Linked DNA regions of Spinactinospora alkalitolerans. The protein of the gene in region 1 interacts with the protein of each later gene in a pairwise test. Links are inferred from orthologs where the notes say so. Each region holds a gene or a part of one and is shown in the gene's direction. Other genes may lie near its edges.

The links.
Region 2: the proteins of rsfS (region 1) and HDA32_RS08800 interact in binary tests that used the Escherichia coli proteins (3 or more experiments, as listed by UniProt). The link is inferred for Spinactinospora alkalitolerans from one-to-one orthologs.

The regions. Positions count from the first base shown.
Region 1 is NZ_JACCCC010000001.1:1,658,288-1,672,756, forward strand. What follows is about bases 6,852-9,706. They hold rsfS (ribosome silencing factor), read left to right. Parts: upstream 6,852-8,004; coding sequence 8,005-8,409; downstream 8,410-9,706. Other genes in these bases: HDA32_RS07415 (M48 family metallopeptidase), read right to left, coding at 6,852-7,066; nadD (nicotinate-nucleotide adenylyltransferase), read left to right, coding at 7,281-7,943; HDA32_RS07430 (histidine phosphatase family protein), read left to right, coding at 8,499-9,125. Outside these bases: HDA32_RS07395 (sugar phosphate isomerase/epimerase family protein), read left to right, coding at 1-626; HDA32_RS07400 (PQQ-dependent sugar dehydrogenase), read left to right, coding at 765-3,527; HDA32_RS07405 (hypothetical protein), read left to right, coding at 3,639-4,613; HDA32_RS07410 (ROK family transcriptional regulator), read left to right, coding at 4,780-5,967; more of HDA32_RS07415, read right to left, coding at 6,014-6,851; HDA32_RS07445 (hypothetical protein), read left to right, coding at 10,476-11,621; HDA32_RS07450 (DUF427 domain-containing protein), read left to right, coding at 11,797-12,582; HDA32_RS07455 (ATP-dependent DNA helicase), read left to right, coding at 12,673-14,469. UniProt on the Escherichia coli protein: Functions as a ribosomal silencing factor. Interacts with ribosomal protein uL14 (rplN), blocking formation of intersubunit bridge B8.
Region 2 is NZ_JACCCC010000001.1:1,973,583-1,988,020, forward strand. What follows is about bases 7,475-10,298. They hold HDA32_RS08800 (ATP-binding protein), read left to right. Parts: upstream 7,475-8,210; coding sequence 8,211-9,386; downstream 9,387-10,298. Other genes in these bases: HDA32_RS08795 (hypothetical protein), read left to right, coding at 7,475-7,915; HDA32_RS30530 (DUF5682 family protein), read left to right, coding at 9,729-10,298. Outside these bases: tkt (transketolase), read right to left, coding at 37-2,157; HDA32_RS08785 (heme o synthase), read left to right, coding at 2,909-3,949; HDA32_RS08790 (DUF4132 domain-containing protein), read left to right, coding at 4,086-4,955; more of HDA32_RS08795, read left to right, coding at 5,492-7,474; more of HDA32_RS30530, read left to right, coding at 10,299-13,421; HDA32_RS08810 (hypothetical protein), read left to right, coding at 13,513-14,438.

The DNA.
Region 1 (14,469 bases):
GCCACGTGGGGCTGTCCGCGTGGCGCTCCGACACGGAACGCGAGCTCGACAACGCCGAGATCCTCGGCCTGAAGTACGTCGGCACCGCCAACGCCCCCACTCACGTCAACACGGTCGCCGGCTACCAGGCCGCCGCGGAGGAGTTCAACACCTTCGGGGCGGCCGCAGCAGCGCGCGGCATCAAGTTCTACCAGCACAACCACGCGGGCGAGTTCGCCTTCGCCGACGACCGGCCCGACGTCCGCCTCTACGACGTCTTCCTGGACAACACCGACCCCGACCTGGTGTTCCTGGAGATGGACATCTACTGGGCCTTCGCCGGCCAGTACCGCTACCCCGGCTTCGACCCCGTCGACTACGTCAACGCCCATCCGCGCCGCTACCCCCTGTTCCACGTCAAGGACGGCAAGACCAACCCCGACAACGGCAACGGCTACGACATCATCGAGTTCGGCGCCGGGGACCTGCCCTACCGGCGCTTCTTCAGCTCGCTCCGCAGCCGCGGGGCCCACCACGGCATCTGGGAGCAGGACAACGCCGGCTCGACCGCCGCGCCGCCCCACCCGGTGAACTCACTCGGCAACGCCGAGCGCAGCTACGACGCCATGTACCGCCTGCGCGGCTGACCGGCGCCGCGCCCCGCTGGAGCCGGCCGGACCAGGCCGCGCGACATCGGGCGGCGCCGCGCCCTTTCGCCCCGGCGGCGCCGGGCCGCGGCGCGCGCCCCCCCGTCACCCCCCAGGCAACGCCACAAGGAGCCCCGTGTGAACTCCGCCCCCCGACGCCTGCTCAGTCTCTTGGCGGGCGCCATCCTGCTGAGCGCGTTCGCGATCGCCCTACCCGCCACCGCCAACGCGGCCCCGGCCACCGACTGGAACAACTACGAGCGGATCACGCTGACCAAGAGCGTCGGCGAGCCGGTCGACATGGCGATCCTGCCCGACAAGCGGATCCTGCACACCGCGCGCGACGGCGACGTCCGGCTGACCGACCCCGGCACCGGTGTCACCAAGGTCGTCAACACGATCCCGGTCTACGCCAACTCCGAGGACGGTCTCCAGACGATCCACCTCGACCCGGACTTCGAGGAGAACAACTGGGTCTACGTCTACTACGCCCCGCCGCTGGACACGCCGAGCGGGTCGGCCCCCAACCGGCTGCCCGAGGGGGAGGACGAGTCGTTCTGGGACACCTGGGAGGGCAACAACCGGCTCTCCCGGTTCACCTGGGACGAGCAGGCCGGCGCCCTCGACCTGTCCAGCGAGCAGACCATCATCGAGGTCGAGACCCAGCGCGGCCAGTGCTGCCACGTCGCCGGCGACATCGCCTTCGACTCCGAGGGCGACCTCTACCTGTCCACCGGTGACAACACCCCGGCCTCGGCCCCGGGCGCCAACGGCTACGCGCCCAACAACGACGCCCCCGGCTACAACCCCGGCTACGACGCGCGCCGCTCCGCGGGCAACACCAACGACCTGCGCGGCAAGATCCTGCGCATCACCGTGCAGGAGGACGGCTCCTACACCGTCCCCGAGGGCAACCTCTTCGAGCCGGGCACCGAGGGCACGCGCCCCGAGATCTACGTCATGGGCGTGCGCAACCCCTTCCGGATGACCGTCGACCCCGAGACCGACGCCCTGATGTGGGGCGACTACGGTCCCGACGCGGGAACGGCCGATCCCGACCGCGGGCCCATGGGCTACGTGGAGTGGCAGTCCACGTCCGAGCCGCTCAACGCCGGCTGGCCCTACTGCCACGGCCCCAACGCCGAGTACAACGAGTGGGACTTCGCCACCGGCACCCCGGGCGAGTTCTTCGACTGCGACGCCCCGGTCAACAACTCGCACTGGAACACCGGCCTCACCGACATCCCCGTCCCCGCCACCGAGCCGCAGTTGTGGTACGGCGACTCAGACGACGACCAGCCATGGCCCGAGCTCACCGCCTTCGGCGGCGGCGGCCAGGGCCCCATGGGCGGCCCCGTGTACCACTACGACGCCGACAACCCCGCTCCCGGCAAGTTCCCCGAGCACTGGGACGGCAAGGCGTTCTTCGGCGAGTTCTCGCAGAACTACCTGGCGGCCCTGACCGTCGACGGTCCCGACGGATCCGTCTCCCAGATCGAGAACGTCCTGCCCAACGACCACCTCGACTCGATCGCGGCCCCACCCTGGCGCGGCATCATGGACATGGAGTTCGGCCCCGACGGCTCGCTCTACGTCCTGGAGTACGGCACCGGCTTCTTCACGGAGAACCCCGACGCCGGCCTCTACCGGATCGACTACGCCGAAGGCAACAAGACGCCCGCCGGGCAGTTCACGGCCACGCCGAGCTCCGGGCAGCCGCCGCTGACCGTGGAGTTCGACGCCTCGGCCTCCACCGACCCCGAAGGCGATGAGCTCACCTACGAGTGGGACTTCACCGGTGACGGCGAGTTCACCGCGACCGGCCCCACCGCCACCCACACCTACGAGGAGAAGGGCGAGTACTTCCCCCGGCTGCGCGTCACCGACACCTCCGGGAAGTTCAGCCTGGTGTCGGACACCGTCGTGGTCGGCAACACCGCCCCCGAGGTCACCCTGACCACGCCCGTCGACGGAGGCTTCTTCGACTGGGGCGACCCCGTCGCCTTCGACTCCACCATCACCGACCCCGAGGACGGCGACGCCGTCGACTGCGCCCGCGCCGCCTGGCAGTTCGGCATCGGGCACGACAGCCACGCCCACCCCGGCGCCACGGGCGAGGGCTGCTCGGGGACCATCCCCACCCCCTCGGACTCCGACCACGGCGAGACCGAGAACACCTACGGCGTCTTCCTGCTGACCTACACCGACGGCGGAGCCGAAGGCGTCCCCGCCGCGACGGGCGAGGCGTCGCTCTACCTCACCCCGAAGCTGCGCGAGGCCGAGTGGGCCGGTGAGCTCAGCGGAGGCGAGATCGTCGACGACAGCGGCGCCAGCGGTCAGCGCAAGGTCGGCTCGCTGGCCGAGGGCGACTGGATCTCCTTCGACCGGTTCAACTTCACCGGGATCAGCGGCGTGACCCTGCGCGCCGCCTCGGAGGCCGGCGGCACCGTGTCGCTGCGCTGGAACGCCCCCGACGGGCCGGTGATCGGCGAGATCCCCGTCGATGCGACCGGCGGGGCCGGCGACTACGTCAGCGCCTCCACCTTCCTCGGCGACACCTCGGGGGAGACCGGAACGCTCTACGTCACCACGACCGGCGGCGTCGACCTGGACTCGCTGCTCTTCCGCGGCCACGGGGTCGCCGAGCCGGCCGCGGCCGGCGACGGGCTGGACGCCCTGGCGACCGCGGTCGCCGACGCCGACCTGGACCGCAGGGTCGAGAAGCGGCTGGCCAACAAGGTCGACGTGGCCGTGCGGCACCACGACGGCGGCAGGGCCGAACCCGCGGTCGCACAACTGGAGGAGTTCCAGGACATGGCTCGCGCCGACGTGCCCGACTCCGCTCTCGCCGAGGAGCTGTTCTGGAAGGCCCAAGGGGTGATCGAGAGCCTCGGCGACTGATCGGCCCGTACCATTGTCCGACGCCGCTCGGGCGGCACAACCGCCCGAGCGGCACCCCAGGTGCTCCGGCGCCGCCATCCCCCATCGCGGTCTCCTCCAGAAAGGGAACCCATGAAGCTCCGCAGCATCGCAGCCACGACGACCACGACGGCACTGCTCACCCTCTGCGGCGGCGCGTTCCTCGCCGCTCCGGCAGCCGCCGACCTGGTCACCTCCTGCAACGGGCAGGGCGGCGCCGTCACCGTCCCCGGCGACCTCGTCGTCCCCGCCGGCAAGTCCTGCACGCTGACCGGAACCACCGTCGAGGGCGACGTCACCGTGCGGGCCGGCGCCGACCTCGTCGTCAAGGGCGGCACCTTCAAGGGCAAGGTCATCGTCCGGGAGGACGGCTACCTCGACACCACCGACACCGAGATCAGCGGGGCCGTGACCGCGCGCAGTGCCTTCGGCGCCTACCTGGAGGACAGCGAGCTGTCCGCCAACCTGCGCGCGGTCGCCGTCGACGGATCGACCGTGCAGGGCTTCGTGTTCTCCATCGGCTCCAGCGTCGACGGCAACGTCAACGCCAGAACCGGCGACCTCTTCGCGGAGTCCTCCACCATCGGCGGCGACTTCACCGGTGACGGCACCGGCTACACCGACCTCTACGACAGCGTGGTCGACGGCGACCTCAGGGTCGCCGGCAACGCCCACGGCAGCATCTTCTGCGGCGGCGAGGTCTACGGCGACGCCACCTACACCGGCAACTCCGACACCGTGCAGATCGGCTCCGACGGCCCCGTCGCCGGCTGCTCGGCGACCAGCTACTGGCACAACAACGTGACCGTGAAGGGCAACACCGCCACCGTCCACATCGACGACAACATCATCCGCGGCGACCTGACCGCCCGCGACAACGACCCCGTCGCGTTGGCCGGGCAGGACAACCGCGTGCGTGGGACGATCAACGGAGAGCTGGGCGAGATCGGCTCGGCGCAGGCCCGCACCCTCTCCGTGCAGGAGCGCTCCGAGGGACTGGAGGCCAAGGCCGACGACCGCCGCGAGGCGGCCGAAGCCGAGGCGGAGAAGGCCGGTCAGGCGTTCTGACCCCGGCACTTCTCGAGCACCGGACGGGCCCCCGCCGCCGCGGCGGGGGCCCGATCGGTGCCCGGCGCGACACAACGGCAAGGGGTGCTGATTGACCGGGGGAGACAGGGGGAGCGGGTCCGCCGTCGCCGGGATGCCGGTGTGGCAGGATGCTCACGTGGCAGCAATGCTCGCGAGCAGGGCGGAGACCCGGACCCAGGCGAGGATCCTGCGGCTGCTCCGCGACGAGGGGCCGCTGTCCCGCGCCGAGCTCGCCGACCGCCTCCAGGTGTCGCGGACCACCATCGCGGCCGAGGTCGGCCGGCTCACCGAGCTCGAACTCGCCGGGGACGCCGGACCCGCCACCTCGCGCGGCGGCCGCCGCTCCACCATCGTCGACTTCCGCGCCGACCTGAGGTTCGCCGGCGTCGACATCGGCGCCACCTCGCTGGGCGTCGCCATCACCGACGGGCGGCTGCGCGTCCTGGCCAAGGCCGCCGAGGAGATCGACGTCCGCGAGGGCCCCGAGAGCGTGCTGCCCACCGCCCTGCGCATCACCAGGGAACTCCTGGCCGAGCAGGAGAGCCCGCACCGGCTGGTCGGCGCGGGGGTCGGGGTGCCGGGGCCGGTCGACTTCGACCGCGGAGTCCCGGTGTCACCGCCGATCATGCCGGGCTGGGACGGCTACCCGGTCCGCGACGCGATGGCGCGCGAGCTGGGCTGCCCGGTGCTGCTGGACAACGACGTCAACGTGATGACGCTGGGCGAGCAGCACTCCGGGGTGGCGCGCTCGGCGCAGAACTTCCTCTTCGTCAAGATCGGCACGGGCATCGGCTGCGGGATCATGGTCGGCGGGCACATGTACCGCGGGGTGGACGGCTGCGCGGGCGACATCGGCCACATCACCGTCGAGGAGTCCGGGCCGATCTGCGCGTGCGGGGAGAAGGGCTGCCTGGAGGCGGTGTTCGGCGGCGCCGCGCTGGCCCGCGACGCCACCGCGGCCGCCCGCGCGGGGCGCTCCCGGGTGCTGCTGGACATGCTGGGGGAGCGGGGGGAGCTCACCGCGGTCGACGTCGGCGCCGCGGCGGCCCGCGGCGACGCGTGCTCGGTGCAGATGGTGCGCGAGGGCGGCCGCAGGGTCGGCCTCACGCTCGCCGGCCTGGTCTCCTTCATCAACCCCGGGCTGATCGTCATCGGCGGGCGGGTGGCCAACCTCGGGCACCTGCTGCTGTCGGAGATCCGCGGCGTGGTCTACCGGCGCTCGCTGCCGCTGGCCACCGGCAACATGCCGATCGTGCTGAGTGAACTGGGCGACGACGCCGGAGTGGTGGGCGCCGCCCGCATGGTCAGCGACGCCCTCTACGCGGTGGAGTGAGCGGCCAGGGGAGCGCGGCCGCGGTCCCTCTCCCGGTCGGGCCGTCTCAGGCGGTGCCGTTGCCGCCGCCGTCGCGGCGCCCGGCGCCCTTCCAGCGGTCGGCCACCGTGTCGAACAGCTTGCCGCCGGCGCTGGCCGCGCTGCCGGCCACGTCGCGCAGGGTGCCCACCAGCGGGTCGGCCGTGCGCTCCCAGGACTCCTGGTAGGACTTCGCCGCGTTGCGGGCCTCCTCGCCGATGGAGGCGTCGGTGTCGGTGTCGCGGCGCGGGTAGTCGCCGCCCAGGATGCGCCGGTAGGAGCCGTCGCTGATCCAGCGGTCCAGCTCGGCGAGGCGGATCACGGCGAAGGGGTGGGTCTGGCCCACCAGGTTGAGCAGCTTCAGCAGGCCGTCGCGGGCGTCGCCGCCGCGGTCGTACTCGCGCGCCTGCTCCAGGAACGCGTCGGTGTTCATCTCGGCCAGCCGGGAGCCGCCGGCCAGCTTCATCAGCGCGCGCTTGGCGGCATCGGGGTCCTGGGCGGCGAGCAGGCCGGCGCGGTCGCACGACAGCTCCGACTTGCGGTACCACTCCTCCAGCGCCGCGACGATCGCGCGGATGCCGATGTAGCCGAGCGGGATCCAGGCGACCCGTGCCGCCAGCCCGATCAGGGCCAGCAGCATGGTGCGGTAGACGGCGTGCCCGGACAGGATGTGGCCGACCTCGTGGCCGACGACGAAGCGCTGCTCCTCGGCGTCGAGGAGGTCGAACAGCCCGGTCGTCATGACGATGAACGGCTTGCTGCTGCCGATCGCCATGGCGTTGGGCCGCGGATTCTGCTGGATGTAGAGCTCGGGGACCTCGTCCAGGTCCAGGACGTAGGCGGCGTCGCGGACGTAGTCGTGGACCTCGGGGAACTGCTGCTCGCTCACCCGCACGGAGCTGGAGAGGAACATCAGGCGCAGTGCGCGCTCGTTGAACAGGCCCGAGAGCCGTTTGAAGACCTCGTCGAACCCCCGCAGCGACCGCAACGCGACCAGTGCGCCGCGATCGGCCGGGTGCTCGTAGGCTCGGGAGGAGATGGCGGTGAGTCGGACGCGGGTGCGGTCGGGAGAGTTGGCCATGTCGGCATGCTATGTCGCCATCAGGGGCCGCGCCACGATTTCCGGTATCGAGATATGACGCGTTTCTGCCCGCGGGTGCGGGGCGCCCGCTGGAGGGGTACGCGGGTACTTGCGGCGACGTGTGGGGGTAGGGGTGGAATAGCGCCGATGTGCATCGGGTTAATCTCGGCGTTGACCACGAATCCCGACAGCGGGGCCGAAACGGAGCAGCAGGGTGCCGAACGAACCGACGAGCACGTCCGAGGCGGCCGAGGGAGGCCGGTCCCGCCCGCGCCGCGTGGGCATCATGGGCGGCACATTCGATCCCATCCACCACGGCCACCTGGTGGCCGGCAGCGAGGTCGCACATCTGTTCCACCTCGACGAGGTGGTGTTCGTGCCCACCGGGCAGCCGTGGCAGAAGGAGACCGGCAAGGTCACCCCGGCCGAGCACCGGTACCTGATGACGGTGATCGCCACCGCGGAGAACCCGCAGTTCCGGGTCAGCCGCATCGAGGTCGACCGGGCGGGGCCGACCTACACCATCGACACGCTGCGCGAGATGCGCGACATCCTCGGCCCCGATGTGGAGCTGTTCTTCATCACCGGGGCCGACGCGCTGGGCGCTATCCTGAGCTGGCGCAATGTGGACGAGCTCTTCGAGCTCGCACATTTCGTAGGCTGTAACCGTCCCGGGCATCGGCTCACCGATACCGGACTGCCCGACGGCAAGGTCAGTCTCGTGGAGATCCCCGCGTTGGCCATCTCCTCGACCGAGTGTCGGGAACGCGTCCGCAAGGGCGAACCCATCTGGTACCTGGTGCCCGACGGCATCGTCCGCTACATCAACAAGACCGGGCTCTACCTCGACGATCGGGTGATGGACGGCACGCCGTGACGGCCGTCCGCGCGAGACGCCCCGCCGTCGAGGCAGACCCAGGGGAGGCAGCTAGCACATCGTGACCGCCACGGACAGGGCCGTCGAGCTCGTGAACATCGCCGCCGAGGCCGCGGCCGACAGACTCGCCCAGGAGATCGTCGCCTACGACGTCAGCGACCAGCTCGTCATCACCGACGCGTTCGTCCTGTGCTCCGCGCCCAACGACCGCCAGGTGCGCTCCATCGTCGACGAGGTCGAGGACCGCCTCCGCACGGCCGGAGCCAAGCCGGTGCGCCGCGAAGGGGAGCGCGACGGCCGCTGGGTGCTGCTGGACTACGTCGAGGTCGTCGTGCACATCCAGCACGAGGAGGAGCGCGGCTTCTACGGCCTGGAGCGGCTGTGGAAGGACTGCCCCGAGATCACCCTCCCCGACACCGCCAAGGGCGCGGTGCGCGAGGCCGAGGGCTCCGGCGACGGCTCCTAGGAGCCGTCGCCCCCGCCCGCTCCCGGGGCGCCGGACGATTCCCAGCGGCCGGGAGCGAGGCGGCCGCGAGTTGTGAGAAGTGAGGCCCTGTGACCGAGACCCGTCGCGTCGTCTGCTGGCGGCACGGCCAGACGTCGTGGAATCTGGAGAAGCGCTTCCAGGGGCAGACCGACATCCCGTTGGACCGGACCGGGGCGGCCCAGGCCGAGCACGCCGCCCGGCTCCTCACCGCCCTGGGGCCCGACGCGATCGTCGCCTCCGACCTGAGCCGGGCGGCCGACACCGCTGCGGCCCTGGCCCGCCGCACGGGGCTGCCGGTGGAGCACGACAAGGGGCTGCGGGAGCGCTCCGGCGGGCAGTGGGAGGGGCTGACCGGGACCGAGATCCGGGAGCGCTGGCCCGAGCGCTACGGGAACATGGACATCCCCGACGGCGAGGAGATGACCGCCGTCGGCAAGCGGGTGGCCGAGGTGATCGGCCGCGGCCTGGAGAAGGTGCCGGCCGACGGGGTCCTGGTGGTCGTCAGCCACGGCGCAGCGCTGCGCGCCGGCATCAACCGGATGCTGGGCCTGCCGGCGGAGTACCGCGAGGTGCTGGGGCCCCTCGGCAACTGCTCGTGGTCGGTGCTCGGCCCGCTGCGCTCGGGCGGCTGGCGGCTGCTGGAGCACAACGCGGCGAGCCTGCCCGAGGAGCGCGTGCTCGGCGACGACCGCTAGATCGCTGATGGGAGAGGGCTGGGATCGTCTCCGGTCCCTGCTGTGGTCGCGCGGGCTCGGTGGGGCTGTTGTCGGGCGCGAAGCGTCCGGCGACGCGAAAGGTGGCGGGATCGCCGCCGCTCAAGGCCCCGGCCGTCTATGGCGGGCGACCGGCACGGACAAGTGCGGCGGGACCTTTAGCGCCGCAGGCGCCGGCGCGCTGACGGCAGCCTCCCCAGGTCATGCGGTGGTGAACGAAAGAACTCCGGCCACAGCCCTCCAACCCCACGGTCGGTACATCTAACCGGGCCGTCCGGTCGGGCGGATTCGTTTCGACGAACCGCGTGGATTCCGCTATCGTTCAGGGAGTCGGCACGGGGAACACCCTGCGGCGGACTTCCCGATCGGGGGCTATGGCGCAGTTGGTAGCGCGCTTCCATGGCATGGAAGAGGTCTGGGGTTCGAATCCCCATAGCTCCACAGCGGATTCAAGGGCCGCCCCTGCACACAGGGGCGGCCTTTTTTGCGGCGGTTCTCTCGCCGATCTCGGCCTTGTCGGGGTTATCGCAACGTTTTCAGGACCCACAAGGTCAAGGTCGCTGGGAATGCGCCGGATCGCGGGTCGGGGCTGAGGCGGGACTGCGGCGGCGCGGTCGGTCAAGGCGTGAAAGTCCTTGTGCGCACTGGTCAGAGCACTCGCCGATGTCATGTAGAGTTGTACTCGCAGCAAGGGGCTATGGCGCAGTTGGTAGCGCGCTTCCATGGCATGGAAGAGGTCTGGGGTTCGAATCCCCATAGCTCCACGAGCCAGCCCGCGCTGGTCGGTGGCCTTCGGTCACCTTCCGCGCGGGCCGCTGTGTTTTCCGGGGGGCGACCCCCGAGCCCCCGAGGAACGAAATCCCGCATCCGGTCGGATGCGGGATTTTTCGTGCGCGGCTCCGGCGCGGTGCGTGGTCAGTGCGTCCCGCTCCGTTGTCCTGGCCGGTTACGGCCAGGCGGTAAACCTCAACCGGCGACCGGGTGAGGAAGCGAGGGTCTTCTCCGCGAACATCCACTGACCAGCGGCGATGCCGATGTCCTGCGACGCTGCTCGGCGACCGCTCCGGGAGGCCTCACCGTCCGTGTCGCGAATGTGGCGATTCATGGCTTCTGTGAAATGAGCGCGGAATGTAGGTTGATTCCATCTCCTGGCGAATCGTGTGGCGATTCGCGTCCTGAGGCGCACGGGCAGTGGCACCCTCATCGGTTCCCGTGCCGCGACCGGTCCATCCCCTGTTCCCGCTTGGATCTCTCCGCCCCCGCTCGGCCTGCGCGGACAGCCCCGTGATCCGTGCCCAGGACATCCGACGAGTAGACAAGCAGAGGTCGACCTTGACTCCGATATCCCCCGCCGCCCCCACCCGAGTGTTCGCCCGGCGCCTGGCGGCCTCCGGCGGCGTGTTCGCCGCGGCCGGCGCGCTCACGCTCGCCGCCGCGGCGCCGGCCCAGGCCGACCCCTCGGCCCCCGGGACCGGCGGCGCGCACTACGCCAACGCCCGCATCGCCACCGACGAGTTCTGCCTCAGCGCGCCCCCCGTCGGCGATGTCAGCACCGACCGCGCCGACGGCGACGCCTCGGCGGACTGGTCCAGCGGCGGCGGCGCGCAGAACTGGGGCGACTCCCGCGCTCCCGAGTCCGCGGAGAGCTCGGTGACCCGCACCGGCGACGAGCTCACCGCCACCGCGTCGATCGCCGGTGTGTCCTACAGCGGGCTCTGCGACGGCGGGAGCGGGGAGGACCTCCTCACCACCCTGGACGAGACCGCGCAGACCGAGATCCTCGAACTGGGCTCCGCCACGTCCACCTCCACCTGGACCGCTGACGCGGGCGCGTCGACCAGCATCGAGGTCGAGGGCCTGAAGGTCCTGGGCGAGAGCGTCGAGTTCCAGGGCGGTTCCTGGAGCGAGACCTTCGAGTTCACCGACGCCACGGTCGAGGTCGTCGCCACCAAGCACTCCGCCGAGCTCGAGGAGAACGGCGCCGACCACGTCACCACGGCCAACTCCTGGCTGCTGGTGCAGTTCAACGTCACGCCCGCCGAAGGCGAGTACTTCGAGCACCGCCTGGACTTCGCCACGACCGGCGTCTTCAGCGACAAGGACGTCACCGGCGACGGCGACGGCGATGGCGACGGTGACGGTGACGGCGATGGCGACGGTGACGGCGACAACGGCGGCGGCGACCCGAGCACCCCGCCCGGCGACGGCGACGGCGACGGCGGCGGTGACCCGAGCACCCCGCCCGGCGACGGCGACAACGGCGACGGCGGCGGTGACGGCGACGACAAGCCCGCTCCGCCCGCGGACGACAACGGCGAGGACGGCGACGCCGACGGCGGTCTGCCCGTCACCGGCGCCGCGCTCGGCGGTCTGATCGCCGCCGCGGTGGTCGCCGTCGGCGGTGGCGGCGCCGCGATGTACCTGTCGCGCCGCCGCCGGTCCGCGTCGGCTGACACCGGCGCCGACGAGACCTCCTGACGGCGGTCTTCGGCATCCGGTCAGCGGGGCCCCACCGATCGATCGGCGGGGCCCCGCCCGCGTTCGCCCGGCGGCTCGCGGAGGCCGTCGCCGCGGCGTCGGCGCCGATGTCTGCCGCGCCGCTCTTCGGGGCATGACCACCGCCGACGGCGATCACGCGAGGAGAGGAAAGACCATGTCGCTGACCCTGGGCGGGGGCCCACTGGCCGCGGACGCCCCCACGACGGTGAACTACGCCCTCGACGCGCCCCGGCACGCGCTCTTCATGCACCCGTTCCCGCGGCGGGTGCGGGCGGTGATCGGCGGGCGCACGGTGCTGGACTCCGAACGGGGCGGCCTGGTCCACGAGACCGGGCTGCTGCCGGTGCTGTACGTGCCGATCGAGGACATCGCGCAGGACCTGCTCACTCCGAGCGGCCACACCACCCACTGCCCGTACAAGGGCGACGCGGCCTACTGGAACGTCGCGGTGGACGGCGCGGTCGCGGAGAACGCCGTGTGGGCCTATCCGGAGCCCGTGCCCGAGGCCGCCTGGCTGCGCGGGTTCGCGGCGATGTACTGGGACGCGGCCGACGCATGGTACGACGAGGAGGAGCAGGTCGAGGGCCACCTGCGCGACCCCTTCCACCGGGTCGACGTCCGCCGGTCGGCCAGGCGGGTGCTGGTGCGGCTGGGGGACGAGGAGATCGCGCTGACCGACCATCCGAGGGTCCTTTCCGAGACCGGCCTGCCCAATCGCCACTACCTCCCGCTCGAAGGGGTCCGGGGCGAGCTGCTGGTCCCCAGCGAGAAGCGGACGTACTGCCCGTACAAGGGACAGGCCTTCTACTGGCACCTGCGCGTGGGGGACCGCGAGGTGGCCGACGCCGCCTGGTCCTACCCCGATCCGCTCAAGGACGCCCAGAACGTCCGCGAGTACCTGTGCTTCCTGCACGACGAGCTGACCGTCACGGTGGAGTGACCGGGGCCGGCGCGGCGGCGCGGCCGCGCCGCACGAGCGGCTGTGGACAACGGTCCCCGCCCGGTTCCGCGGACCGGTACTGTCACATGCGTGGCTGATCTCCCGGACGTCGACGAACTACTGGACGCCGCGGTGCGCGCCCTCGGCGGGGCGCGGCGCGACGGGCAGGTGGCGATGGCCCAAGCGGTCGACGCCGCCATCGACATCGAGGAACACCTCGTCGTGCAGGCCGGCACCGGCACCGGCAAGTCGCTGGCCTACCTCGTGCCGGCGATCCGGCACGCCATGGCCAACGACACCACGGTCGTGGTCTCCACCGCGACCATCGCGCTGCAGCGCCAGCTCATCGACCGCGACCTGCCCCGGCTGGCCGCCGCGCTGGCGCCGCTGCTCCGGCGCGAGCCCACGTTCGCCATCCTCAAGGGGCGGCGCAACTACCTGTGCCGGCACCGGTTGCAGACCGCGGCCGACGCCGAGCCCGACGAGGTCGAACTGTTCGACCCCCGCGCGCTGTCCTCGCTGGGCCGGCAGGTCCAGCGGTTGCACGAGTGGGCCGAGGAGACCGTCACCGGCGACCGGGACGAACTCGTGCCCGGCGTCGGCGACCTCGCCTGGCGGCAGGTCTCGGTCGCGGCCAACGAGTGCGTGGGCGCCGCGGCCTGCCCGTTCGGCGTCGAATGCTTCGCCGAGCAGGCGCGGGCCGAGGCCGGCGGCGTCGACGTCGTGGTGACCAACCACGCGCTGCTCGCCATCGACGCCATGCAGAGCTACCAGATCCTGCCCGAGCACCGCGTGCTGCTGGTCGACGAGGCCCACGAGCTCGTCGACCGGGTGACATCGGCGGCCAGCGGCGCGCTGACCGAGCGGGCGGTCGCGACCGCGGCCAAGCGCGCGGCCCGCCTGTGCGAGGTCGAGCTGACCGAGCGCCTCGGCGAGACCGCCGACGGACTCGCGCTGATCTTCACCGACGCCGAGCCGGGACGCGTCGACCACCTGCCCGAGGCGCTGGCCGGCGCCGTGGCGAGCGTCCGCGACGCCGCGCACGGCTGCATCTCCGCGCTGGGCCCGGAGAACAAGAACGACCCCGAGGCCGCCACCGCGCGCAGGCTCGCGCTGGCCGCGCTGGAGGAGGTGCACGACACCGCCGTGCGCGTCCTGGAGTCCTTCGAGCCGCCGCTGCGCGACCGGCGCGACGTCGTGTGGCTCACCAAGAGCCCCAAGCAGCCGCCGGGCCTGCACGTGGCGCCGCTGGCGGTCGGCGGCCTGCTGCGCGAGAAGCTGTTCGGCGACCGCACCACCGTGCTGACCTCGGCCACCCTCGCGCTCGGCGGATCGTTCACGACGCTGGCCGTGCAGTGGGGGCTCGGCAGGGAGACGGCGGGCGAGGAGACCCGGCCCCGCCCCGCGGCGGCCGAGGAGGCGGCGGAGGACGCGCGCGAGGCAGGGGAGGACGCCGACGACTCCCACACCGCGGCCGGTGAGCCGCGGTGGCGGGGGCTGGACGTCGGTTCGCCCTTCGATCACGCCCGCAGCGGGATCCTCTACGTCGCCAAGCACTTGCCGCCGCCCGGTCGCGACGGGCTCGACCAGCGCTACCTGGACGAGATCGCCGGGCTGATCGAGGCCGCCGGCGGCCGCACGCTGGGGCTGTTCTCCTCGATGCGGGCCGCGGCGCAGGCCGCCGAGGATCTGCGCGAGCGCCTCGACCACCCGATCCTGTGCCAGGGCGACGACTCCACCGGCCAGTTGGTCGGGGAGTTCGCCGAGGACGAGCGCTCCTGCCTGTTCGGCACGCTGTCGCTGTGGCAGGGGGTCGACGTCCCGGGGGCGTCGCTGCAACTGGTGATCGTGGACCGCATCCCGTTCCCGCGCCCCGACGACCCGCTG
Region 2 (14,438 bases), 320 kb from region 1 along the record:
TCCTTCCGCGTTCTCGAAGGACCCTCTGCACAATCGTTAATTTCCGGTCGTTGTCCCGCTCTCCTTGCCCAGCCTGGCGATGCTGGCGTGCACCGCCGCGACCACGCGGTCCGGCGTGAGGCCGAACTGCTCGTACAGCGTCTGGTAGGGCGCGGAGGCGCCGAAGTGCTCTATGCCCACCGTCTCGCCGCCGTCGCCGATGAGCTCGCGCCAGCCCAGACCGATGCCGGCCTCCACCGAGACGCGGGCGCGCACCGCCGGCGGCAGCACATGCTGGCGGTAGGAGTCGTCCTGCTCGTTGAACCACTCGATGCACGGCATGGACACCACGCGGGTCGGCGTGCCGGCGCCCTCCAGGCGGTCGCGGGCCTCCAGCGCGATCGCGACCTCGCTGCCGGTCGCGATGATGATCGCCTGGGGCTTGCCGTCGGAGGCCTCGGCGAGCACGTAGCCGCCCTTGGCGGTCTCCTCGGCGGCGCCCAGGTCGGAGCGGTCGAAGGTGGGCACGTTCTGGCGGGTCAGCGCCAGCGCGGCCGGGCGGTCCTGCTTCTCCAGGAGGGTGCGCCAGGCCGCCGCCGTCTCGTTGGCGTCGGCCGGACGGATCACGTCCAGGCCGGGGATCGCGCGCAGCGCCCACAGGTGCTCCACCGGCTGGTGGGTGGGGCCGTCTTCGCCCAGGCCGATGGAGTCGTGCGTCCAGACGTAGGTGACCGGTAGCTTCATCAGCGAGGCCAGGCGCACCGCCGGGCGCATGTAGTCGCTGAAGACCAGGAAGGTGCCGCCGTAGGGGCGCGTCGGGCCGTGCAGCGCGATGCCGTTGAGGATCGAGCCCATGCCGTGCTCGCGGACGCCGAAGTGCAGCACCCGGCCGAACCGGTTGCCGGAGAAGGACTTGGTGGAGTACTCCTCCGGGATGAAGGACGGCTCGCCCTTGGGCGTGGTGTTGTTGGAGCCGGCGAGGTCGGCCGAACCGCCCCACAGCTCGGGCAGGATCGGCGCGATCGCGCTCAGCACCTCGCCGGAGGCCTTGCGGGTGGCCATGCCCTTGGTGCTGGCCTCGAAGCTCGGCAGCGCCTTCTCCCAGCCCTCGGGCAGCTTGCCCGAGGACAGCCGGTCGAACAGCTCCGCGCGCTCGCCGGCGCCGTTGCGCCAGGCGGCGAGGAAGCCGTCCCACTCGGCGCGCGCGTCGCGGCCGCGCTCGACCGCCCTGCGCGTGTGCTCCAGCAGCTCGGCGGGGACGTCGAAGCGGGTGTCGGGGCTGAGGCCCAGCACCTGCTTCGTGGCGGCCACCTCGTCGGCGCCCAGCGCGGAGCCGTGCGCGGCGCCGGTGTTCTGCTTGTTGGGGGCCGGCCAGCCGATGATCGTGCGCAGCTTGATGAACGAGGGCCGCTCGGTCTCGGCCTGCGCGGCCAGCACGGCGCGGTACAGGGCCTCGACGTCCTCGTGGTAGGAGCCGCCGTCGGTCCAGTCGATCTCCTGGACGTGCCAGCCGTAGGCCTCGTAGCGCGCCGCGACGTCCTCGGAGTGCGCGATCTGGGTGTCGTCCTCGATGGAGATGTGGTTGTCGTCGTAGATGAGGACCAGGTTGCCCAGCTTCTGGGTGCCGGCGAGCGCGCTCGCCTCGTGGGAGACGCCTTCCTGCACGTCGCCGTCGGAGCAGACCGCGTAGACGAAGTGGTCGAACGGGCTCTCACCGGGGGCGGACTCGGGGTCGAACAGGCCGCGCTCGCGGCGTGCCGCCATGGCCATGCCCACCGCGTTGCCGAGGCCCTGGCCGAGCGGGCCGGTCGTGGTCTCCACGCCGGCGGTGTGGCCGTGCTCGGGGTGGCCGGGGGTGAGGCTGTCCCACTGGCGCAGCCGCTTGATGTCGTCCAGGCTCAGGCCGTATCCGGCCAGGAACAACTGGATGTAGAGGGTGAGGCTGGAGTGGCCGCACGACAGCACGAACCGGTCGCGCCCGACCCAGGCCGGCTCGCTGGGGTCGTGCCGCATGATCTTCTGGAACAGCAGGTAGGCGGCCGGAGCCAGGCTCATCGCGGTGCCTGGGTGGCCGGAGCCCGCCTCCTCGACCGCGTCCATCGCGAGGGCGCGGACCACGTCGACGGCGCGCTGGTCCAATTCCGACCACTCAAGGGACTTCGAGGTGTCGATGTTCACGCGGGCTCAGGGCTCCTTTCGCGCATCCAGGCCATAAAACGGGCGCGGCGCCCGGAATGTGTCCCGAGATCTGTGGATATGGACTTGCCTGCCGTGCCGGCCGCCGACCACGACCTCCGGTGCCACCACGGGCCCGCCACGACAGGGACGACTATCCCTGAGCCTATCGTCCAAACCGTACGGCCAGGATGTTCAACACGTCTCACCGCATCTCGCGGGGGCGCGGTCCTTGACCCGCCGGGTGCGGCGCGCTAGGAGGACGGGGCGCGCGCAACGGAGCGGAAGCGCGGTGGAAGCGCAGTGGAACGGACAAGGCGCGCGGAGGGGGTGGAGGGCGAGGCCGCCGGGGAGCCGGCCGGGCGGGGAGAACGGTGAGCGCCCTGCGGACGCCCGCGGCCGCCACAGCTCAGAGCGCCTCCCGGCGGACCGGCCCCGGTTGGGGGACCCCTCCAGGTAAGTACTACAGTATGTCGTTGACCGGGTTCGCGGATTCCCGGCGCGTATTCTCGGCGGGTGTCGGTGGGATCCGACGGGCGCCTGAGGGCGGCGCGCGGCCTCCGCAGGCCTGCTGTGGCGAGCAGTGAAGATTCCCTATTCCTTTGAGGTTCAGCGTGTCTGTGTCCGTAGAGCGGATGTCTCCCGCCGCGCGTTTCGCGCCGCGCGGCCGGCGGGCCGAACGGCAGGTGGGCGCCTTGCGGGCGCGGTTGGCCCCGAAGGTCCGGCCCGAGCGGCCCTGGACGCGACGGCGCTGATGACGTTGCTGAACCGCTCCCCTCACACCACGTCCGACTCCTCCTCGGCCGACCGGCCGGCCGAAGACGGCACGGCCGACGGCACGACGGCCGGCGAGTCGGCCGGCCGCGGCGCCGCGGCCGAGCCCGCGGGGCGCTCCGGCTCCTTCGGCGCCTACGTGCGCGCCTACGTGGCGCTGTCCAAGCCGCGCGTCATCGAGCTGCTGCTGATCACCACGATCCCGGTGATGTTCGTGGCCGCGGCCGGCGTGCCGCGGCTGTGGAACGTCGTCGCGACGCTGCTGTTCGGCACCATGTCGGCGGCCAGCGCCAACGCGATCAACTGCTACATCGACCGCGACATCGACCAGGAGATGCGCCGCACCCGGCGCCGCCCGGTCGCGATGCACCAGGTGACCCCGCGTGGCGCCGTGATCTACGGCCTGACGCTGGCCGTGGCGTCGACGGCCGGCTTCGCGGTGTTCGTGAACTGGCTGTCGGCCGCCCTCTCGGTGTTCGCGATCGCCTTCTACATCTTCGTCTACACGATGCTGCTCAAGCGGCGCACCGCGCAGAACGTCGTGTGGGGCGGCATCGCGGGCTGCATGCCGGTGCTCATCGGCTGGGCCGCCGTCACCAACCGGCTGGACTGGGCACCGTTCATCCTCTTCCTCGTCGTGTTCTTCTGGACGCCGCCGCACACCTGGGCGCTGGCGATGCGCTACCGCGAGGACTACGCCGCGGCCAACGTGCCGATGCTCCCGGTCGTGGCCGGCGACCGCCGCGTGGTGCTGGAGTGCGTGCTCTACAGTTGGGCGACCGTGCTGGTGTCGGTGGTGCTGTGGCCGGTCGCGCAGACCACGCTGTTCTACCCGGTGGTGGCCGTCGTGCTCGGCGCGATCCTGCTGGTGCAGGCCCACCGCCTGCTCGTGAAGGTGCGCGCGGGCGTCACCGGCCCGCGGTTGAAGACGATGGGTTTCTTCCACCTGTCCAACGCCTATCTGGCGCTGCTGTTCGCCGCGGTGACGATCGACCCGCTGCTCGCCGCCCTCATGCGCTGACCCCGCCGCTTCGGGGAGCGGGCGGGCACGGGGCGGCCCGAAGGCGCGGGCACCCGTTCGCAGGAGCCGCCCGGGGCGCTCTTCGCCTCCCGCGGTCCCGCGCGCTCTGTCGCACCGCATCGGTATAACAGGGCGCATGTCAACCACCCCCACCGCCACGGCGGAGACGGTCTGGACCGACGGCCCGGACGGATACGCGCTCGCCCTTGACGGCCGCACCCTCGTGTGCCGCGGCGCCAAGGGGAGGCGGCTGAAATCCGTTCCCAAGAAGGTGCGCGACTCCGCCGAGGCCGAACGCCTGCTCGGCCTCGCCCAATGGCTCCAGCGCCACGACCGCGAATGCCGCAAGCGCGTGGAGTCCTGGATGCTCGGCGCGCTCCCGGTCCCGGCCGCGCTGCTCGCCGAGGTCTGGCCCGACCCCTCCTGGCGCGCCCTGTTGGAGAACCTGTTCGTCGTCCCCGCCGAGGGGGGTGACGGCGGATTCCTGCGCGGCATCGGCGACGACGGCCGCATCGACGCCGAGACCGCGTGGCTCGGCGCCGAGCGCGTCGTCATCAGCCACCCCGTGCTGATCGATGACCTCGACGACGTCAGGGAGTTCGCGCTCGAACTCGGCATCGAGCAGGGCGTCCCGCAGCTCACGCGCGAGGTGCACCGCAAACCCGGCGGCCTCGCCGCCGAAGCCCGGCGGGTCGCCGACTACGCCGACGGGGAGTTCGAGGCGCTGCGCGAGGCCACCGGCCGCGCCCAGCGCGGCGGGTTCGCGGTGCGCGGCGGCTACGCGGTCTGCCGCGCCGTCGACGCCGGCCGCAGCGTCCAGGCCCGCTACTGGATCGGCTCCGACGCCCCCGAATACCGCGCGTTCACCGGCGACCTCGTCTGGGTCGACGCCGACGAGCGTCCGCTGCCGCTGCGCGAGGTCGGCCCGGTCGCCTGGTCCGAAGGCGTCCGCATGGCCGAAATGATCTACACCGGTCGTACGGCCGCGGAGGAGGACCAGGCGTGACCGCGCTCCCCGCTTCCGGCTCCGCGTCCGATCCCGGACCCGGGTCCGGCACCGCGCTCTTCGACGCGGGCCTGGCCCCTCTCGGCTCCGCGCCCGGCGCCGAGACCGATTGGGTCCGCGCCCGCCGCCACGTCCATCCGGTGCTCGGCGAGCGCCCGGCCGTGCGGCTCGCCGGCGACACCAAGGTCCCCGCGAGGACGCCGCGCTGGACCTCCTCGACTTCGCCGCGCCCGCGGTCTCCGGGCCGCACGGCCCGCTGGAGCGGTTCCTCCCGCTCAGGCCCATCCTCGAGATCTTCGCGGAGACGTGGGAACGGGACCGCACGGCACGGACCGCGGACTGACCCGTCGATACCGGGCGGCGTGCGGCACCGCGCACGCCGCCCGATGGCGGACCGGACCCGCTCGGGGGCGGCAGGGCCGCGCAGCAGGCCTCTGTGGCCGCCGCTCCAGCGGGCCGGTTCTGTCGGCGGGCCCTGGTAGCTCTGGGACCGCGCACCGACCTTCCCCCTTCCCCCGCACGTTGAAGGAGACGCCGTGCCCCCCACCGCCGTCCCCGGCGACGCCTTCCCGGCACTCGCCGACGCCGGGCTGCTGCCGCCCGATGCCGAGGTCCCCGGCACCCATCCCGTCCGGGCGCGCGCCTTCGGCCACCCGGCGCTGCCGCGGCCGACCGTGCGGATCGTCGCCGACGCCGTCGCCCCCGCGGAGGACGCCGCACTGGCCCACCTGGGGTTCGGCCTCCGGCACGTGAGCGAGCCCGTCGCGCGCGGGCGCGCGTCCGCACCCCTGCGCTACCCCTACTGGGCCCTGGTGCACGATCCGGACGGCGCCGTCGCGGCGCTCGCCGCGACCCGGAGACTGGAGGCCGCGGCCCGCCTCGCCGGGACCAAACCCGGCCGCGCCTTCTCCGCCTACGAGGACATCGCCGAGACCCTGCCGCCGCTCCAGGCCCCGCCCATGTGGGACGAGGCGGCGCGGTCCTTCATCGAGGCCGAGCGCCACTACTACGCGCAGCGCTGCTTCTCCCGGGCGCGCCGCGCCGAGCGTGTGCTGCCCGAACCGCCCGACACCGAAGCGGTTCGCGCGGCGTTCCTGGAGTTCTCCGAGGTCGGCGCGGTCGGCGTGAAGGAGGTCAAGGAGCACGTCGCCGACCTCGGCGCGCGGTTCGGCGCCGAGCGAGCCCACGCCGAACTGCGTGAACTGGCGCTGCTGCGCTCCCGCGCCGGCCTCCCGCCGTGGGCCGACCTCGTCGATCAGATCGGCGCGTGGGCGCGCGAAGCCGGTCTGGACCCGGCGGCCGAGCAGAGCGGCCTGCTCGCCGAACTCCTCTCCCTCTCGGCGGTGTCCCAGGCCGAGAACGGCTTCTGGGACCGCAACCGCACCGGAATCGCCCGGCTCGCCGAGCGCGACCCGAGGATGCGGCCCCTGCTGCGCACCATGGTGAGCGGCTCCGGGATGCGCGCCGCACCCAGGAGCTGGGTCCCGCTGCTGCTGGAGAGCGGGGCCGTCGCCGACCTCGCCGCCACCGCCGCGCCCGGCGAGACCGCGGCCTGGCTTGAACACGCCATGGCGGCGGCCACCCGGCGCGCCTGGACCGGGCAGCCCGACAACGACGCGTACGCACTCGTCGCCCCGCTCGCCGCGCGGCTGCGCGCCGACGGTGTCCCGGTCAAGGCGTGGGGCGTCAGCCTCCGCTCGGGGCGCACCCTGCGCCCGGGGCTGCTCGACACCCTGCTCGGTGAAGGCGTGCCCTTCGACGACGGCGGCGCGACCGTCGACGCCGACGCGTTCATGGGAAAGTGGGACACCCCTCCGCCGCACGGCCCGCACGGCTACGCGCCCCTCATGGCCGACTCCCGCTACGCGCCACTGGTCCGCGACCTGGTCGACCGCTACACGGAGGCCGGGCGGGTACACGTCCTTTGGCGCCTCCCGCTGCTGCGGCCGCTGGTCACCGCACGCCTCGACGTGCTCGCCGACGACCTCGTGCACGGCGGGCTGCACCGGGCGCGAACGGCGCTGGAGGTGCTGGAACATGTGGACCGGCGGTTCTGGGACGCCGTCCCCGGGCAGGTGGCCCGGATCCGCGAGGCCGACGCTGACGCGGTGCTCGCGCGCACCCTGCGCCGCGGAATCGTCGACGAGCTGGAGCAGCCGGACCGGTCGCGTGTCGTCAAGGTGAAGCGGTCGGGGCCGGGCATGCTCATGACCATGTCCTCCGCGGCGTTCGCGCACGTCCGGCGGCTGCGAGCCGCGACCTCGGGCGCGGCGGACGGCACCGACCCGGCGGACCCCGCCGATGCCGCCGATGGCGCCGCCGCGGCGCCCGGTCTCCACGCGGACCTCGCGGCACTGGACGGCGCCCGCCGCACCCGGTTCGAGGCCGTATCCGAAGTCCGCTTCGGGTGGTTCCGGGCCGGGGACGGAGATAACGGCGACCTCGTCGAGATCTCCGACGACGACCCGCCCGGACGGTGGTGCCCGCCCGGCGCGCCTCCCGCCGACATCGTGGGGCCTGAGGCGTACGGGCCCAGGAGCCCTTGGCACGAGCGGCGCGTGCGGATCGTCGACCGCAGCGGCGACCACGAGGAGGTCCTGTGGTCGCTCCCCGCGGAATCCGCCGTGTGGACGGCGGTGCACGGTGTCGCCGACGGCACCTCCGAACCGCTCCGCCCGGAACTCGCCGCCCACCTGACCCCGCGCGATCCCGAGGCTTCGGCCCGTCTGCGCGCGGTCACCGACGGGCAGGCGCGCGCCCTGGTGCGCGCCGCGGCCGCCGAGATCGGCGGCATCCACCGCTTCCAGAGCAGGTCGATGCCGCTGCCCGCCACCCGGGCCGAGGTCGACCGCCTGCTCCCCGGCGCCCACGACGCCCTCGCGAAGGGCGTCGCGGGGCTGGCCCGCGAGGCCGCGCTCTTCCAGCGCGCTCTGCGGCGGCTGCACGAACGGCCGGTGTGAGACCCGGAGGCCGGTCGGGGTCTGCGGGGCGGCGGAGAGCAGGGACCGCGAGCGCGGTGCGCCGGTCCCCGCAGGCCCTCCGGGGACGGCCGCCGCGTCCCGTCACCGCGTTCCGGTATTCCTGGCTCGTCACGCTTCACGGCGGTCCCGCCCTCGGGACCCGAGCGCGGCGACGGGCGCCCCGTCGCTCCTCCTGTCGGTTCCGTCTGGTAGGACGATGCCGACGACCCGACGCGCCAGTCCACCGGATCCAGCAGGTGTCCACCGAAAAACCGAACGAAACGGAAGGGGCGGGGTGAGCACGCAGACGACCCTGGAAGCCGCGCAGATCGAGCCCGCCGAGCTGCGTTACGCCGATGAGCTGGCGTTCCTCGCCGCCTACGACACCGGACCGCGCCCGCCCGGGTGGCGGCTGACCCCGCGCGCCGTCGTCACCTTCATCGTCGGCAGCGGCGGAGCCGGGCTCCGCGTCGCCGAGCCGGTCGATGGCGTGCCCGCGAGCATGGAGATCCCCGCGAAGTTCGTGGGGGAGCGCGGCCTCGTCGAGCGCAGCGTCGTCACGCTGGCCGGCGAGCGCGGACTGCTCCTGGTGGGCGAACCCGGTACGGCCAAGTCGATGCTCTCGGAACTGCTGGCCGCGGCGGTCAGCGGCACCGGTGCGCTCACCGTCCAGGGCACCGCCGGCACCACCGAGGAGCACCTGCGCTACGGCTGGAACTACGCGCTGCTGCTGGCCAAGGGGCCGAGCCGGGAGGCGCTCGCGCCCTCCCCGGTGCTCACGGCGCTGCGCTCCGGCCGCCTGGCCAGGGTCGAGGAGGTTACGCGCTGCCTGCCCGAGGTGCAGGACGCCCTGGTCTCGATCCTCTCCGATCGCCGCATGGCCGTCCCGGAGCTGGCGGGCACCGCGGAGGGCGACGACGCCGCAGGGGAGGGGCTGTTCCTGGCCCGCCCCGGCTTCAACGTCATCGCGACGGCGAACCTGCGCGACCGCGGGGTCTCGGAGATGAGCGCGGCCCTCAAGCGGCGCTTCAACTTCGAGGCCGTCCCGCCCATCGCCGACCTCGACGCCGAGGTCGAGCTCGTGCGCGGCCAGGCCGGTGCGGCGATCGCCCGCCACGACCGCGACCTCGCGGTCGACGACGCCGTCATCGAGGCCCTGGTCACCGCCTTCCGCGACCTGCGCTCCGGCCGCTCGGCCGAGGGCTGGCCGGTCGAGCGGCCCACGACCGTCATGAGCACCGCCGAGGCCGTGGGCATCACCACCTCCCTCGGGCTGCAGGCGGCCTACCTCGGCGCCGGCGATCTGCTGTCGCTGCTCCCCGGCTACCTCCTGGGCACGGTGCGCAAGGACGACCCCGAGGACCAGGGGCGGCTGCTGGCCTACTGGGATTCCACCGTCCGCCACCGCGCCGAGGACGGCGCCCGCCTGTGGAAGCGCCTCTACGAGCTCCGCCACGTGCTGGGGGAGTGAGCCCCGTGCGGACCGAGACGACGTCGGACGCGCAGCGCGGTCCCGCGTGACGCGCGGGCCTCGCGGCCGGCGAGGCCACGAGACCGGTCGTGAACGAAGGGACCTGGAATCCGGCCGGCGGTGCCCGCCGAGCCGGAGGCCTTCCACGGGGGCGGCGAGGGCGGGAGCGGGCTTCGGGCCGGGGTTGTCCACAGGTTGCCGGATGGGAGTTGGCGTGGAGGGCTTGACAGGGCGAGGGTGGATTTCACGCGGCTCTGCTGAGTCGGGTGGTCTGCCCCCTGGTCGGGCGGGGCATGCGCGGCGCCCGGTTCGATGGAGGTCGGACGAGGAGATGACGCACGCATGAACCCGCAGGACGGCACGCCGGCCCGGGCGGCGGCGCCCGGCGCCGCAGAGATGACCGAGGCGCTGGTGGCCGCCGAGTCACCGCACCTCATCGGGGTGCGGCACCATTCCCCGGTGCTCGCCGCCGCCATGCCCGCGCTGCTCGACGCCGCGCGGCCCGACGCCGTCCTCGTCGAGCTGCCGCACGAGGCCGACCCGTGGCTGCCGTGGCTCGGCCACCCCGAGACGACCGCGCCGGTCGCGCTGGTGCTCGGCGAGGAGCGGGCCTACGGGTTCTACCCCTTCGCCGATTTCTCGCCGGAGCTCGCCGCCATCCGCTGGGCCCGTTCCAACGGCGTGCCGGTGCGCGCCATCGACCTCCCGGCCTCGATCCGGCCCCCGAGCGAGCGCCCCGCGCTCGGTCCACCCGAGTCGGGGCCGGCGGCCGCCGTCCGCGGGGCCGAGGACGTGGACGGTGAGGAGGAGCTGTGGGACCGCCTGGTCGAGGCGCGCTCCTACGGAGCCGACCCCGAACGCGTGCGCCGCGCCGCGCTCGCCATGGGCTGGCTCGGCCGTGCCGACGAAGAGGCGCGGGGCGGCGTCGCCCCCCGGGACCTCGTGCGTGAGGCGTGGATGCGCCGCCGCGTCGACGAGGTCACCGCCGAGCTCGGCGCGCACCGCCCCGCCGCGGTCGTCGGGGCGTTCCACGCCGCGGCGCTGCTGCCGTCCGGAGGCGGCGGGGCCGAGGCGTTCGCGCTTCCCCCGACCTCCGAGGTCCCCGTTCCGGTGCCGGGCGGTCCCGTGCCCGGCGGCACGGTCACCGCGCTGATCCCCTACACCTTCGAGCTGCTCGACTCCCGCTCGGGCTACCCGGCCGGCATCCGCGACCCCGAGTGGCAGCAGGACGTCCACCGCTCGGGCGGCGCCCCCGAACTGGTCGAGCGCGCCGCGGCGAGCCGGCTCGCCGCCGTCGGGCGCCGCATGCGCGGCGACGGTCACGCCGTGGGGGTTCCCGACACGGCCGCCGCCTACCGCATGGCCCGCGACCTCGCAGCCCTGCGCGGCCTTGCCGCGCCCGGTCGGCGCGAGCTCGTCGAGGGCATGACCAGCGCGCTGACCCAGGGCGAATCCTTCGGGCGGGCGCGCGCCGTCGCCGCCGCGGCCCACCGCGAGCTCGTCGGCGAGCGCCGCGGCGCGCCCGCGTCCGGAGCCCCGGCATCGGGGCTCGTCGTCCACGTCACGGCGTTGCTGGCCGAGCTCGGCCTGCCGGGGCCGGACTCCCGGGGCCGGGAACGCGATCTGCGCCTCGACCCGTTCCGCAACGGGCGCGACCGCGCCCGGCACGTCGCGCTGAACCGGCTCGCGGCCGCCGGCGTCTCCTACGCCGAGGAGCGCGGTGTCGCGGGCCTCGGCGACGCCGAATCCCTCGGGCGGCGGTGGCGCGCCGCGTGGCGCCCCACCACCGGGGCCACGCTGGAAATGGCGGCCTGCTACGGCATCACGCTGGAGTCCGCGGCCCGGGGGCGGATCTCGGCCGACCTCCGCGAGGCCGACGGCGACCTCACTCCGGCCGCGGCCGGGGCCCTGCTCGCCCGCGCCGCCGAATGCGGCCTGCCGGAGCAGGTCGCCGAGCTGGGCGGGCGCATCGACTCCGCGGTCCTGCCGCGCGTCGGCCTGGCCGACGCCATCACCCTGCACGACCACGTCCACCGCATCGTCGCGGGCCAGGTTCCCGGGATGCGCGACGTCCCCGCGTCCCTGCCGCGCCTGCGGACCCGGCTCGCCGAGGCAGCGGTCGCCTCGGTCGCGGGCATGGCCGGCAGCACCGACCTCGCCGACGCCGCGGCGCTGCTGCGCGTCGTCCGCCTCGTGCAGGCCCAGGCCGCGCTGCCGGGTGCGGTCGGACCCCGACGACTGCTCTGGCAACTGCGCGGCCTCAGCGCCGAGGGCGGCCCCCTCGCGCAGGGGGCCGCGACCGCGGCGCTGGTCCTGCTGGACGAGCTCCCGGCGGCGGACCTGGCCGACCGCCTGGAAGGCTGGCTGGACCTCGCCCGCCCGCCGGGCGTGCTCGGCAGCGAGAACGGCGGCGACCGGGGCGGCAGCGGCGGGGGCGCCGAGGGCCGAGGGAGGCGCCACGAGGGCCATGGCGGAGACGGCGACGGCGACGCCGCGGGCCATGACGGCCGGGGCCTGGCCCACCGCATCGCGGGCGCCCTGACCGTCGCGGCCCCCGTGGTCGAAGGGGACCCCGGCGTCCTCGACGCGATGAGCGGGCCGATCGAGCGCTGGCCCGACGCCGACTTCCTCGCCCGGCTGCCCGCGCTGCGCGAAGGCTACGAGGTGCTGTCCGCGGCCGCCCGCTCCCGCTTCCTTGAGACCGTCTCGGAGCGGCACGGCCACCTCTCAGCGCACGACCTCGCCGTCGACGCCGAACGGTCGGCGGCCTGGGCGGCGGCCGACCTCGCCGCCCGCTCGGTGGTCGGCGCCCTCGTCCCCGGCCTGCTGGAGCGCTGCGGCGCGGCCGCGCCGCCGGGCCCCGGTGCCCCGGGGCCCTCCGCGGCCCGCGAGGGGAGCCCCGTCTCCGCCGACGGCGGAACCGCGAACGCCATCGGCCCGCTCGACCGGTGGCGGCTGGTCCTGGGGCGGCCGCCGAGCGAAGGCGCCGCGGCGACCGCGCACCGCGCCGCGGCCGCGCTCGACGAGCTCTACGGGCGGGGCCACGGCGAAGGAGCGCAGACCGGGGAGGGCGGTCCCCGCGGCGGGAGCGAGCGGCCCCGGCCCTCGGCGCGCGAATGGGCCGAGGAACTGGAGGCGCTGTTCGGTTCCCGGGTCCGCGAAGAGGTCCTCGGGCGGGCCGCGCAGCGCGGGCGCGGTGACGTGCTCGACCAGCTCGACCCCGAGCACGTCACCCCCTCCGTCGACCTGCTGGAGCACGTCCTGTCGTTGAGCGGCGCGCTTCCGGAGTCCCGGCTGGCGAAGCTGCGCCCCCTCGTCGACCGGCTGATCCGGCAACTCGTCGAACGGCTGGCGCGGCGGATGCGCCCCGCGCTGACCGGCCTGAACATGCCGCGCCCGACCCGCAGGCCCGGAGGTCGGCTGGACCTCGGCCGCACCATCCGGGCCAATCTGCACACCGCGCGGCCGGGCAACGACGGCGCGATGGTCGTCGTCCCCGAGCGGCCGGTCTTCTCCACCCGGGCCCGGCGCAGCGCCGACTGGCACGTCAACATCGTGGTCGACGTGTCGGGCTCGATGGAGCGCTCCACGATCTACGCGGCGCTCGTCGCGGCCGTCCTGCACGGTCTGCCCGCGCTGAGCGTGTCGTTCACGGCGTTCTCGACCGAGGTCGTCGACCTCACCGACCGGGTCGGCGATCCGCTCGGCCTGCTGCTGGAGGTGTCGGTCGGCGGCGGGACCGACATCGGCGCCGGACTCGCGCACGCCCGAGCGCGCGTCACGGTGCCCAACCGCACCGTCGTCGCGCTCATCACCGACTTCGAGGAGGGCGGCAACCTGTCCAGGACGCTCGGCGAGGTCGGAGCGCTGGCGGGCAGCGGAGCGCACCTGCTGGGCCTGGCGGCCCTGGACGACGCGGGCAAACCCGTCTACAACCGCGCGCTGGCCGAGCGCTTCGTGGCCGCGGGCATGCCGGTCGCGGCGCTGTCACCGGAGGAGCTCGCCTCCTGGATCGGGGAGAGGGTGCGCGGGTGAGGGACGCGCGGACGAGTGGCGTCGGTAGCGCTGACAGGGCGGCCGCCCGGGCCGGCGGTGCCGGGGCGACGGAAGGGAACGGAGGGGATCGATGAGCGCCGAACGACCCCGGATCGACGCGGGACTGGCCGCCGACCTGCTCGGAGCCGCACCGGGGAGGGTCCGCAGGAAGCTCGATGCCGACCCCCGCGTCGCCGAGACCTGGGAGTGGCGGGCCGACGACGACGGCTGGAGCGTCGCAGCGGGCGGTGAGACCGTGCGGCTCGCCGCCCCCGTGCTCACCGAGGCCGCCCAGGTCGGCTGCAGCTGCCTGCTCAGCCCCCGCTGCCTGCACCTGCTCGCCGCCGTCGGCGTCCTCGACTCCGCGGGCGAGGGCGAACCGGCGGCCGGGGAACCGACCGGGGAGCCGGCCGGCACCGGCCCGGTCGACTCCGGACCGGAGACCGGGAGCGGCGCGCTCCTCGACCTGGCGGCCCCCGTCGACATCGACGACGCCGCCGGCGAGGCCGCGCTCCTGGCCTGGTCGGCCGGTGCGGAGGTGCTCACCACCGGGGTGCGCGCGGCCGGTGCGCCGCACCGCGCCGGGCTCCTGCGGGCCGCCTCCGTCGCGCGCGCCGCGCGGTTGCCGCGGCTCGCGGCCGCCTGCACCACCGTCGCCGCGGGCGTCCGCGACGCCGCGACGCCCGCGTTCACCCTGCCCGGCTACACCGAGGCCCTGGGCGACCTCCTCGGTCTCGCCTGGCGGCTGGGAGGCGGGCCCGAGGGTCCCCGCCCCGCCGCCGTGCTCGCCGACGTCGGCGTGGGCCGCCGGTCCTACGCCGAGATCGGGACGCTGCGGCTGTACGGCCTCGCCTGCGAGCGGGTCGCCACCGGATCCGGCTATGCCGGGGTGGTCTCGCACGTCCTCGCCTCCGGCGCGGGCGGGCAGCGCGCGCTGTGGCGCATCGGCGACGTCGCTCCGGGGGGCGCGGAGCGGGTCACGGCGGCCTACCGCGGGCCGGTCGGGTTCGGCGGCGT